2 regions of the Mycolicibacterium wolinskyi str. Jessa 2025 genome follow, and region 1 is predicted to be linked to the other one. Evidence: riboswitches for the same ligand, from Rfam matches in the RefSeq annotation. Region 1 holds a riboswitch; the other holds the start of a gene.
The links. Region 1 has a riboswitch for cobalamin ahead of ACOI2T_RS03580 (ABC transporter substrate-binding protein). Riboswitches for the same ligand answer to the same signal wherever they lie in the genome.
Positions count from the first base shown of each region.

Region 2: another riboswitch for cobalamin. It lies ahead of metE (5-methyltetrahydropteroyltriglutamate--homocysteine S-methyltransferase); the one in region 1 lies ahead of ACOI2T_RS03580 (ABC transporter substrate-binding protein).

Region 1 covers NZ_CP185960.1:688,165-693,539, reverse strand. The annotation lists gene ACOI2T_RS03585 (FecCD family ABC transporter permease) at 1-681, opposite strand, end outside; gene ACOI2T_RS03580 (ABC transporter substrate-binding protein) at 726-1,694, opposite strand; cobalamin riboswitch at 1,735-1,899, opposite strand; gene rpsR (30S ribosomal protein S18) at 1,869-2,123, opposite strand; gene rpsN (30S ribosomal protein S14) at 2,124-2,429, opposite strand; gene rpmG (50S ribosomal protein L33) at 2,429-2,593, opposite strand; gene rpmB (50S ribosomal protein L28) at 2,593-2,829, opposite strand; gene mrf (ribosome hibernation factor-recruiting GTPase MRF) at 2,905-4,089, shown strand; gene ACOI2T_RS03550 (type B 50S ribosomal protein L31) at 4,086-4,334, shown strand; gene ACOI2T_RS03545 (MBL fold metallo-hydrolase) at 4,354-5,280, shown strand; gene ACOI2T_RS03540 (glycerophosphodiester phosphodiesterase) at 5,273-5,375, opposite strand, start outside.
Region 2 covers NZ_CP185960.1:2,348,733-2,354,107, forward strand. The annotation lists gene ACOI2T_RS11705 (MspA family porin) at 1-95, opposite strand, end outside; gene ACOI2T_RS11710 (Rv2240c family protein) at 475-1,083, shown strand; gene ACOI2T_RS11715 (sensor domain-containing protein) at 1,103-1,762, shown strand; cobalamin riboswitch at 1,814-2,043, shown strand; gene metE (5-methyltetrahydropteroyltriglutamate--homocysteine S-methyltransferase) at 2,173-4,461, shown strand; gene ACOI2T_RS11725 (short-chain fatty acyl-CoA regulator family protein) at 4,458-5,375, opposite strand, start outside.

The DNA of each region.
Region 1 (5,375 bases):
CGAGGCCGCGGCCTCCTCGCCGGTGTAGAGCAGGTTCAGTGACCGCGTGACCGCCAAAAGGACGACCACACCGACGAATACGACCGCGGCGGGCACCCAGACCATCGGCCAGGTGGCACCGCCGAGTCCGCCCAGCATCCAGCGCACCGCGGCCTGCGCCTTGTGCGGGTCGTCGGACGTGACGATGATTAGGCTCGCCAGCGCGGACAGCACCTCGGCCACCGCGACGCCCGCCAGGATCAACCGCACCGTAGTCATCCGACCGCCGGATCGGGCCAGGAAGTACACCGCGACAAGCGCGGCCAGCGCACCACCGAACGCCGCGAGCGGAAGCGTGACGATCTGCAGGGCTCCCACACCGAGCACCAGCACGACGACCGCACCGACCGATGCGCCGGAGGACACCCCGAGCAACATCGGATCGGCAAGTGGATTGCGCACCACCGCCTGCAGCGTCATACCGCATGCCGCGAGGCCCGCGCCGATCACCGCGGCCAGCACCACGCGCGGCAGCCTGGCGCCCAGCACGATCGATTCGCGCACTGCCGGCCAGGACTGTTCGGCCAGTCCCGGATGAATGGCATGCGCGACGATCGCCCACACCTCACCCGGCGCGATGGGCACCGACCCGACTGCGACACCCGTGGTCATCGCAGCCGCCAACATCGCCGCGAGCGCCATCAGGACCAACCCGTACGGAATCCCGCGACGGCCGGCAAGGCTCACTAAAACCGCTCCGGATGCAGTTGCCTGGCAAGGGCTTCCACTGCACGGGCAATCCGCACACCCACCACCACCGACGACAGCGGAAGCACGGCGAACCGCTCGTCGCGGATCGCCGGGACATGCTGCAGCAGGGGGTGGCCCATCAGGAACTTCTTCTTCTGCTCGACGGGCTGATCGCCGTAGTCGTAGATCAGGATGACGTCGGGCGACCGTTCGGCGAACTGCTCGAAGGACACATCGGCCCACACCTTCGGGACATCGGAGAACAGGTTCACGCCACCGGCGGCCGTGATCATCTCGTTGCCGATCCCCTTGCCGCCGGACGTGAACACCGTCGCCTCACCACTGTCGTAGACGGCTACCGTGACGGGCGCGGCTCCCCGCACTTTCGACTCGGCCCGTTCGAGGTCGCGGTGCAACTGGTCGACCTGCTCCTCAGCGCGGTCGCTGATTCCGAAAATCCGTCCGATGCCGCGAAGTTCGGCGTCCACCGTGGACATCGTCGCGGGCTCGGACGAGCAGTCCTCGATGTTGAGGTAGGTGTCGATTCCCACATCGGCGAGCCGGTGCCGGGCGCGGCCCTCCTTCTCGTCGAAGGCACTGTCCCACCCGCCGTAGACGAAATCGGGCTCGACCGCCAGCAGTGCCTCATAGGACGGATACTCCTCGGCGAGCACCGGCACGCTGTCGTAGGCGGCCTGATACTCCGGCAGGATCCGGTCGTCCAGATAGGACGTGCCGACCATCGACTTCTCCAGGCCGAGGGCCAGCAGCGTCTCGATCGCATGCTGATTGAGGGCGACCGCGCGGGTCGGCGGCCGATCGTAGGTCGTGGTGACGCCGCAGTTGTCCACTGTCACCGGGAATCCCGGCGGAGTGCCGGCTGTGGTCTGCGTTGCGGCGTTACCGGCACATCCCGACGCCAAGAGCAATGACGCCATCACGACGACCATCCAACGACCGGTCATGGGCTCTCCCATCCTCTCTGGGGAGATCCGCCCCAGTGCTTGCGAGGTGGCGACTGCGGGGTGTGTCTGGCTCTCGCCGGTCAGCGCGCTGACCGAGCGATCACAGTGGCGGGACCGCGCCGGATTCACACCGGCTTCCACGTTCCGCAGTCGCCTATCGGTGTCGATAGTAGGTCAGCGGGTGCCCGCCACCGGCAGCAGTGCCATCTCCCTGGCGTTCTTGATCGCCGTGGCAACCTGTCGCTGCTGCTGTGGGGTGAGTCCGGTGACCCGACGCGAGCGGATCTTGCCCCGCTCACTGATGAAGGTCCGCAGCAGTTGGACGTCTTTGTAGTCGACGTGTGTGACGCCGAGAGCCTTGAGCTGATTGCGCCTCGGCTTCTTGAGTTCAATTGCTGGCGTGCGCTTTCGCGGAGTCTTCTTGGCCATTTACCAGCTCGACTTCCGCACGCCGGGCAGCTCGCCGCGATGCGCGAGCTCCCTGACCCGAACCCGGGAGAGCCCGAACTTGCGCAGGTGCCCGCGCGGCCTGCCGTCCACGGAGTCGCGGTTGCGCAGCCGCACCGGACTTGAGTCACGCGGAAGTCGCTGCAACGCCGAAACCGCCGCGGCCCGTTGTTCTCTCGTGCTCGCCGGATTCCGGATGATGTCCTTGAGCTCGGCCCGCCGTTCGGCGTAGCGCGCGACCAGCTTGTGCCGTTGCTCGTTCTTGACGATCTTGGACACCTTGGCCATCAGCGCTCCTCGCGGAAGTCGACGTGCTTGCGGATCACCGGGTCGTACTTCTTCAGCACGATGCGGTCCGGATCGTTGCGCCGGTTCTTGCGCGTCACGTAGGTGTAGCCGGTTCCCGCAGTGGATCTCAGCTTCACGATCGGCCGAATGTCGGTGCGCGCCATCAGATCTTCTCCCCTCGACTGCGCAGCCGGGCCACGACTGCCTCGATGCCGTCGCGGTCGATCACCTTGATCCCTTTGGCGCTGACCCGCAACCGCACCCGGCGCCCCTCACTCGGCAGGTAATAGGTCTTGTTCTGGATGTTCGGGTTCCAGCGCCTGCTACTCCGCTTGTGTGAGTGCGACACCGTGTTGCCGAAGCCGGGCGATCGCCCGGTGACTTGGCAGTGGGCCGACATTGAATCTCCTTCGCCTCGAGGTACCGTTGTTTAAGCATAATGATAATCGTTTTCAATAGTTAATCGGGAGGCCAGGTGAGAACGCCTGTTGTGCTGGTGGCGGGCCAGGGCGACACCGACCGCGTCGTCGAGCAGTTGAGCCGCAAGCCGGGAACCGTGCTGGTTCGCCACACCTACGACGGCCAGGTGGTGCTGCGGACGGTGGGCACCGCGGCCGACACGTCGGACTGGCCGCTTGAGCTGGCCCACGGCTGCGTGTCCTGCACGGTGCGCGACGACCTGCTCGTGCTCCTCCGCCGCCTGCACCGGCGCAGCGACGTCGCTCGTATCGTGGTGCAACTGATGCCGTGGCTCGAGCCGGAGCCGGTGTGTTGGGCGATCGACAACATCCACGTGTGCGTCGGCCCCGGCTACATCGACGGACCGGCCGCGCGCGACGTGAGTATCGAGGCGGTCGTCAGCTGTGTCGACACCTCGGCGTGGCTGCCTCAGGCGGTCGGCGAGGACGAACTCGATGACGGCCGCACGGCCGCACAGGTGGTGGTAGGCCAAGCCGAGTTCGCCGACGTACTGGTGCTCACCGAACCGGAGGCGACCACGCTGGCGGTGCTGCGCCGGCTGGCACCGCGGGCCCGCATCACGGTCGGATGCGACCGCGTCGAGATGGCGCTCGCGCATCTCGAACCCGACAGCCGGCGTGGCCGCGCCGCCTCTCCCCACGATCCACTGCTGGCCGGCGAGCCCCCACTCGACCGCGACGGCGAGGTCGGGATCGTCGAATTCACCGCAAGACGGCCGTTTCATCCGCTGCGGCTGCACGCGGCCATCGACCTGCTACTCGACGGCGTCGTGCGCACCCGTGGCCGAGCCTGGCTCGCGAACCGGCCCACCGACGTCATGTGGATCGAATCCGCAGGCGGTGGAATGCATTTCAGCAACGCCGGGAAGTGGCTGGCGGCAATGGATTCCAGCGAGCGCGCCTACGTCGACCCCGAACGGCGGGCGATGGCCGCCATCGACTGGGACGACCGGTTCGGCGACCGTCACGTATCCCTGACGGTCCTGATCTGCGGGGCCCGGCCCGACGACATCGTCGACGCGTTACGCGGCGCCCTGCTGACCGACGACGAACTCGGCAGGCCCGGCGAGTGGGCGCACTACCCCGACCCGTTCGGGGACTGGCACGAGGACCCGTGCGACGACCAACCCGGAGCCGGCGAGACCGCCGCACCGGGCCGCCATCAAGGAGAACAGCAATGAAACAAGGAATCCACCCCGACTACCACCCCGTCGTATTCCAGGACGCGGCCACCGGCAAGCAGTTCCTCACCCGGTCGACCGCGACCAGCACCCGCACCGTGGAATGGCCCACGCCCCAGGGCGTACAGACGCTGCCGTTGATCGTCGTCGACGTCACCAGCGACTCGCATCCGTTCTGGACCGGCTCGGCACGGCATATCGACTCCGCCGGGCAGGTGGAGAAGTTCCGCAGGCGTTACGGATAGGCGCCTCTATGGTGGGGCCATGCGGCTCAAACCCGGCAGGCCCGACCTGGCGTCCTACGCACGGTTTTTCGACGCGCCGGCGGCGGCCCCGCAATCCCCGGTCACGGTCACCTGGGCCGGCGTCACCACGCTGCTGGTGGACGACGGATCGACTGCCATCCTGACCGACGGATTCTTCTCGCGCCCGGCACTATTGCGGGTGGGCCTCGGGAAAGTCGCGCCGTCACTGCCCCGCATCGACGGCTGCCTGGCCCGGCTGGGCGTGCAGCGCCTGGCCGCCGTGTTGCCGGTGCACACCCACTTCGACCATGCGATGGATTCGGCAGTGGTCGCCGCACACACCGGTGCACAGCTCGTGGGCGGAGCGTCGGCCGCACAGGTGGGTCGCGGGGGTGGCCTGCCGGACGACAGACTCGTCACCGTGACCCCCGGCGAACCGGTTTCGCTCGGCGCCTACGACGTGACGCTCTTCGAGTCGGAACACTGTCCGCCCGACCGGTTTCCCGGCGTCATCTCCGAGCCGGTGGTGCCGCCGGCGAAAGCCTCGGCATACAAATGCGGCGAGGCCTGGTCGACGCTGATCCACCACCGTGACACCGGCAGGCGCCTGCTGATCGTGGGCAGTGCCGGCGCCGTCGCGGGCGCGCTGACCGGCCAGCGTGCCGACGTCGTCTATCTCGGCGTGGGCCAGCTGGGCCTGCAGCCCGAGCACTATCTGCACGACTACTGGACCGAAACCGTCCGGGCCGTCGGCGCGCGGCGCGTCGTACTCATCCACTGGGACGACTTCTTCCGGCCACTGCACAAGCCGCTGCGCGCGCTGCCGTACGCCGGTGACGATCTGGACGTCTCGATGCGCGTTCTGACGCGGCTGGCCGATCAGGACGGCGTCGCACTGCACCTGCCCACACTGTGGGAAGCGAGCGATCCGTGGGCGTTCAGCTGACCCGGTGATACGCCGGCGGCAGCGGCATACCCAGCTCGGCCATCACCGATCGGAGCCTGGTCGGGTAGTCGGTGATGATGCCGTCGACCCCCAAC
Region 2 (5,375 bases), 1.7 Mb from region 1:
GGTGGCGGAGGTACGGGTTCGGCTGACGCAAGCGGGGCCACCGCGATCGGGGCCAACATGCAGACTGCAGCCAGTTTGGCAAAACGATTCAACATGCGTGAACTTGCGCCTCTCATGGGGACTGAATCCGCTGGGGCCGACACAACTTCGGAGAAGCCAAGGGATTCAAGGGATCTGTCGCGACGAATCATGAACTGATCGCATTTCGAAACGGTGAACAAAGCGCCAACACATCGCGCCACATTCCCATCCGGCAGGGTTTTCCGGAAACTGTGAACTTCCTGGTAATTGACTGCGCACCAACGTAATACATTCAACTGTGGCGTGCCAGGCCCCGGACATGCAATGGACGGCAGGTGGAGCGGGAGCATTTGCCGGTCGTTCACCTTTGAGACACATGTTGCGCCGACGGTATGGGAGCAATGGCCGGCGATGCCCGATTGCGTGCTGGCAGTTGGATTTTTGGAGGACTAGGTGAGGTCGTCAAACCTGTGTGGGCGAGGTCTGGCGGTGCTCGGTGTCGCACTGGGCATCGGAATCGCAGTGGGGCCAACGGCGTCTGCCGATCCCGACGCGGTCGTCCAGACCGAGGCGGGCGCGGTTGCCCCCGCGCCTGCAGCACCCGCGGCACCGGTGGCTGTTCCGGATCCGACGGCTCCGGCGCCCGATCCGATGGCCGCGGGCCCGGTGTCTGCCGGTGACGCCAGCCCGGCAGCGGTCGCGGCGTGCTCACTTTTCGCCGAGGCGCTGGACAACGCATCGGTGTTCTACGGGGATTTCGCGGACACGATCGACGGCAGCACCCGTCCCGACTACTCGGACCCGATCGTCAATACCACCAACGTGAGCGGTCGTACCGCACTGCGGGAATCGGCTGCGAAGGCGATGAATGCGGCTGGGACACCGGGGTTGTCACCCGATATCGCCAGCCCGATGCGTGCCTGGTCGGTGGACGCGACCAAGCTGTTGCTGAAGATGGGGTTGCGGGGCAGCGGGGACACGCTGAATGTGACGGCCAGCGAACTCAACGACGATGCCCACAATGCCCAGATGGCGTGCGCGCTGGCCGGTACGCATGCCTGAGCGCCGCCTGCTGCGCTGTGTGACCGCCTTCATTGCCCTGCTTGTCATGCTCACCGGGTGCGCGGGCCACGGCAACGTCGATGCGGAGCCCACCGTTGTCGGCGACGCCGACCTCAACGGCCTGCTGCTCAGCACCGATCAGATGAACACCCTGATGGCGACCACCGGGATGACGTCGCATCCGATGGTGACCACGATGGGTGATCACCGCAATCTGCTGCCCAACCTCAATTGTCTTGGGGTATGGCAGGTTAACGAGGCGGCGATATACGGCGACGGGTGGAACGCGCTGCGTCAGCAGCTGTTGCGTTCACCGGACACCGACAACTGGGACAACCTCGTCGTCCAATCGGTGGTCTCCTACCCGTCCGAGCAGGATGCCCGTGACTTCTATCGAGAGTCGGCCGATCGGTGGTCGAAGTGCGCCGACCACAACGTGAACATCAATCTCAACGGTCAGCAGTTACCCAAGTGGAAGAGTGGGGCGCTGGCGGAGACCGACACCGAGCTGTCGATGCCGTTCACGCGTGGAACGGGTGTGCAGGCGCGGTCATGCCAGCGTGTGTTGGCGGTCGAGGCGAACGTGATCATCGATGTCCAGGCCTGTAAACCCGCGTCGGAAACCGTCACTCAGGCGGCGATGGTCGCCGATACCATCAAGGCGTCGCTGCGCAGGTGAGCCGGTACTGCGCCGGCGACGGCGAGTAACCTGGTCGTCGCAGCTGGTTTGTCGATGCCGGCCTCGGCCGGTGTCGACATCGAGCGTCGCACGCTTGAAGAGGTGCGACGTGAGAGGGAACCCGGTGAGAATCCGGGACTGTCCCGCAGCGGTATGCAGGAACGACCGCCGTCATCAGCACTGGCACGCAGAACACTGCGGCTGGGAAGCGACGGCCACTAGGTGCACGAACATCGTGCGTGCCTGCGAGTCCGAAGACCTGCCGGTTGTACCGGGCGCGCCGCGCCCGGTGGTTCATCGCCTCGTGGAATGGGCGTGTGGCCGACGCGGTCCGCTCGTGGCGGGTGACCGTGCTCGGCTCGGGCGTCCGCTGGCGGTGACCATCCCGTCGCAGTTCGAAGGACGTCGTCATGAGCACAACCGCTACACCGTTCACCGCCACCGTTCTCGGGTCACCTCGCATCGGCCCGAACCGCGAACTCAAGCGCGCGGTCGAGAAATACTGGGCCGGTTGCATCGACCGCGGCGAGCTCGAAGCCGTCGCGGCCGGTCTGCGCCGCGAAACCTGGCGCGCGCTAACCGCGGCGGGCCTGGACTCGGTCCCGGTGAACACCTTCTCCTACTACGACCAGGTACTGGACACGGCAGTGCTGTTGGGTGCGTTGCCGTCTCGGGTCGCGGTGATTCCAGACGAACTCGACCGGTACTTCGCCGCGGCTCGCGGGACCGATGTGATCGCGCCACTGGAGATGACCAAGTGGTTCGATACCAACTACCACTATCTCGTTCCCGAGATCGGTCCGGAGATCACCTTTGCGCTGAATCCCGCCAAGGTGCTCGCAGAGTTGGAAGAAGCCGCGGCACACAATATTCCGGCACGTCCCGTGGTCATCGGACCGATTACCTTCCTGGCGCTGTCGAAGGCGGGGAACGGTGCGCCGATCGACCGGCTCGACGAGCTCGTCGGGGTGTACGCCGAGCTGCTGGAGCTGCTCGCGGACAACGGCGCGCAGTGGGTGCAGCTCGACGAGCCCGTGTTGGTGACCGACATCCTCGACAACGGTGCCGAACTGGCCGAGCGCACGTACGCGCGGCTAGCCGGCCTCGCGCACCGCCCCGCGCTGTTTGCCGCGACATACTTCGGCGAGTTGGCCGACGTGCTGCCGGCACTGGCCCGTACGCCGGTCGAGGCGATCGGGGTCGACCTCGTGGCCGGGCGTGCCGCAGCCGTCGCAGCCGTGCCGGAGCTGGCCGACAAGCTCGTCGTCGCCGGCGTGGTCGATGGCCGCAACGTGTGGCGCACCGATCTGGAAGCCGCGCTGGGCAGTCTGGATGCGCTGTCGGAATGCGCCGGCCGCGTGGCCGTTTCGACATCCTGCTCGACGCTGCACGTGCCGTACAGTCTCGGCGCCGAGCCGCAACTCGACGACGCCCTGCGTAGTTGGCTGGCGTTCGGGTCCGAGAAGGTCACCGAGGTGGTCGTGCTGGCGCGCGGCCTGAAGGACGGACCGGACGCGATCGCGGCCGAGGTCGCGGCGTCCAACGGCGCAATCGCGTCGCGCAAGAACGATCCCCGGCTCGACAACGGCGAGATCCGCGCGCGCATCTCATCGATCAGGGCGTCGGGCGCCGAGCGTGGACCTGCTGATGTGCGTCGTGCCGCTCAGAACGACCGATTGCGGCTGCCGTCGTTGCCCACGACGACCATCGGGTCCTACCCACAGACGTCGGCCATTCGGCTCGCTCGCGCCGACCTACGGGCCGGCAGGATCGACGCGGCCGAATACGAGCGCCGGATGAGGGCCGAGATCGCCGATGTCATCAAGCTTCAAGAGCAGCTGGGACTCGACGTGCTCGTGCACGGGGAACCCGAACGCAACGACATGGTGCAGTATTTCGCCGAGCAACTGGACGGATTCTTCGCGACGCAGAACGGCTGGGTGCAGTCGTACGGCAGCCGCTGTGTACGCCCGCCGATCCTGTACGGCGATGTCGCCCGGCCGAAACCGATGACGGTCGTGTGGATCACGTACGCACAGTCCTTGACCGACAAGCCCGTCAAGGGCATGCTCACCGGACCGGTGACCATCCTGGCGTGGTCGTTCGTCCGGGACGATCAACCGCTGGCCGATACGGCCGCTCAGGTGGCACTCGCGATCCGCGATGAGACGGTAGACCTGCAAGCAGCGGGCATCGCGATCATCCAGGTGGACGAACCCGCGTTGCGCGAACTGCTGCCGTTGCGGTCAAAAGGCCAGGGGGCCTATATCGAGTGGGCGGTCGAGGCGTTCCGGTTGGCCACGTCCGGCGTCGCGGACGCCACCCAGATCCACACACATCTGTGCTATTCGGAGTTCGGCGAGGTGATCGGGGCGATCGCCGATCTCGATGCCGACGTGACCTCGATCGAGGCGGCGCGTTCACATATGGAGGTGCTCGGCGATCTCAACGCTGCGGGTTTCGCCAACAGCGTCGGCCCGGGCGTCTACGACATCCACTCACCACGCATACCGGGCGTGGATGAAATCGCCTCGTCGCTTCGAGAGGCACTCAAAGCGGTTCCCGCTGAACGGCTCTGGGTGAACCCCGACTGCGGGTTGAAGACCCGGACGACCGATGAGGTGACCGAGTCGCTCAAGCATCTGGTGGCCGCGGCAGCAGAGGTGCGCGGGTCAGAGTCGGGCTCACGCTCGGGCTAGAGCACCGGCGGATACGGGAGATCGCTGCTGGTCTGCGGATCCACCTGGACCGGCCTGCCCACATACGGGAACGCCCGCTGTGGGCAGGCCGGCCGGTCACAGATCCGGCAGCCCGCTCCGATGGGCACCGTGGCCGCGGGATCGCCGAGGTCGATGCCGACGGAGTAGACGAGTTTGTCCGCATGGGCCAGGTCGCAGCCCAGGCCGATCGCAAAGCGCTTCGGGGTCCCGAGGTACCGGACGGGCGTCGAGGGCGACGTCTTGGCGACCCAGAAATAGCTGCGCCCATCGGGCATCTGCGCGACCTGGGTGAGAAACTCGCCCGGCCGCGAAAATGCGTGGTGAACCACCCACAGCGGGCAGTTCCCGCCCACGCGGGAGAAGTGAAAGGCCGTGGCGGACTGTCGTTTTGAGATGTTTCCCGCGCTGTCGGTACGGACGAAGATGAAGGGCACCCCGCGAGCGTCCGGCCGTTGGAGCGTGGACAGGCGATGGCAGACGGTTTCGAATCCGACCTCGAACCGGCGTGCGAGCTGGTCGATGTCGTACCGCAGTTCCTCGGCGGCCCTGAGAAACATCCCGTATGGCAAAAGTACGGCGCCCGCGAAATAGTTCGCCAACCCGATCCGTGCGACGTCGCGAGCCTCTGGGCTGAGCTTGTCGTCGGTGGCCACGATCGCGGCGATCAGATCCGAGTGCATCAGCAGTGCGAGCTGCGTGGCGAGCTGAAATGCGCGTTGGCCGGGATGTAACCACCGGGCCACGTACAGTGCCCCAACGTCGGGTCGATAGCGGCGTTTCATGTTGGGCGCCAACACATCACCGTCGTCGATCACCACCGTGACGCCGTGCGTCTCGTACAACACTTCCGCGAGCTGGCCATCGAGACCGCCCGTGCGTAGCCGGTGGCGGGC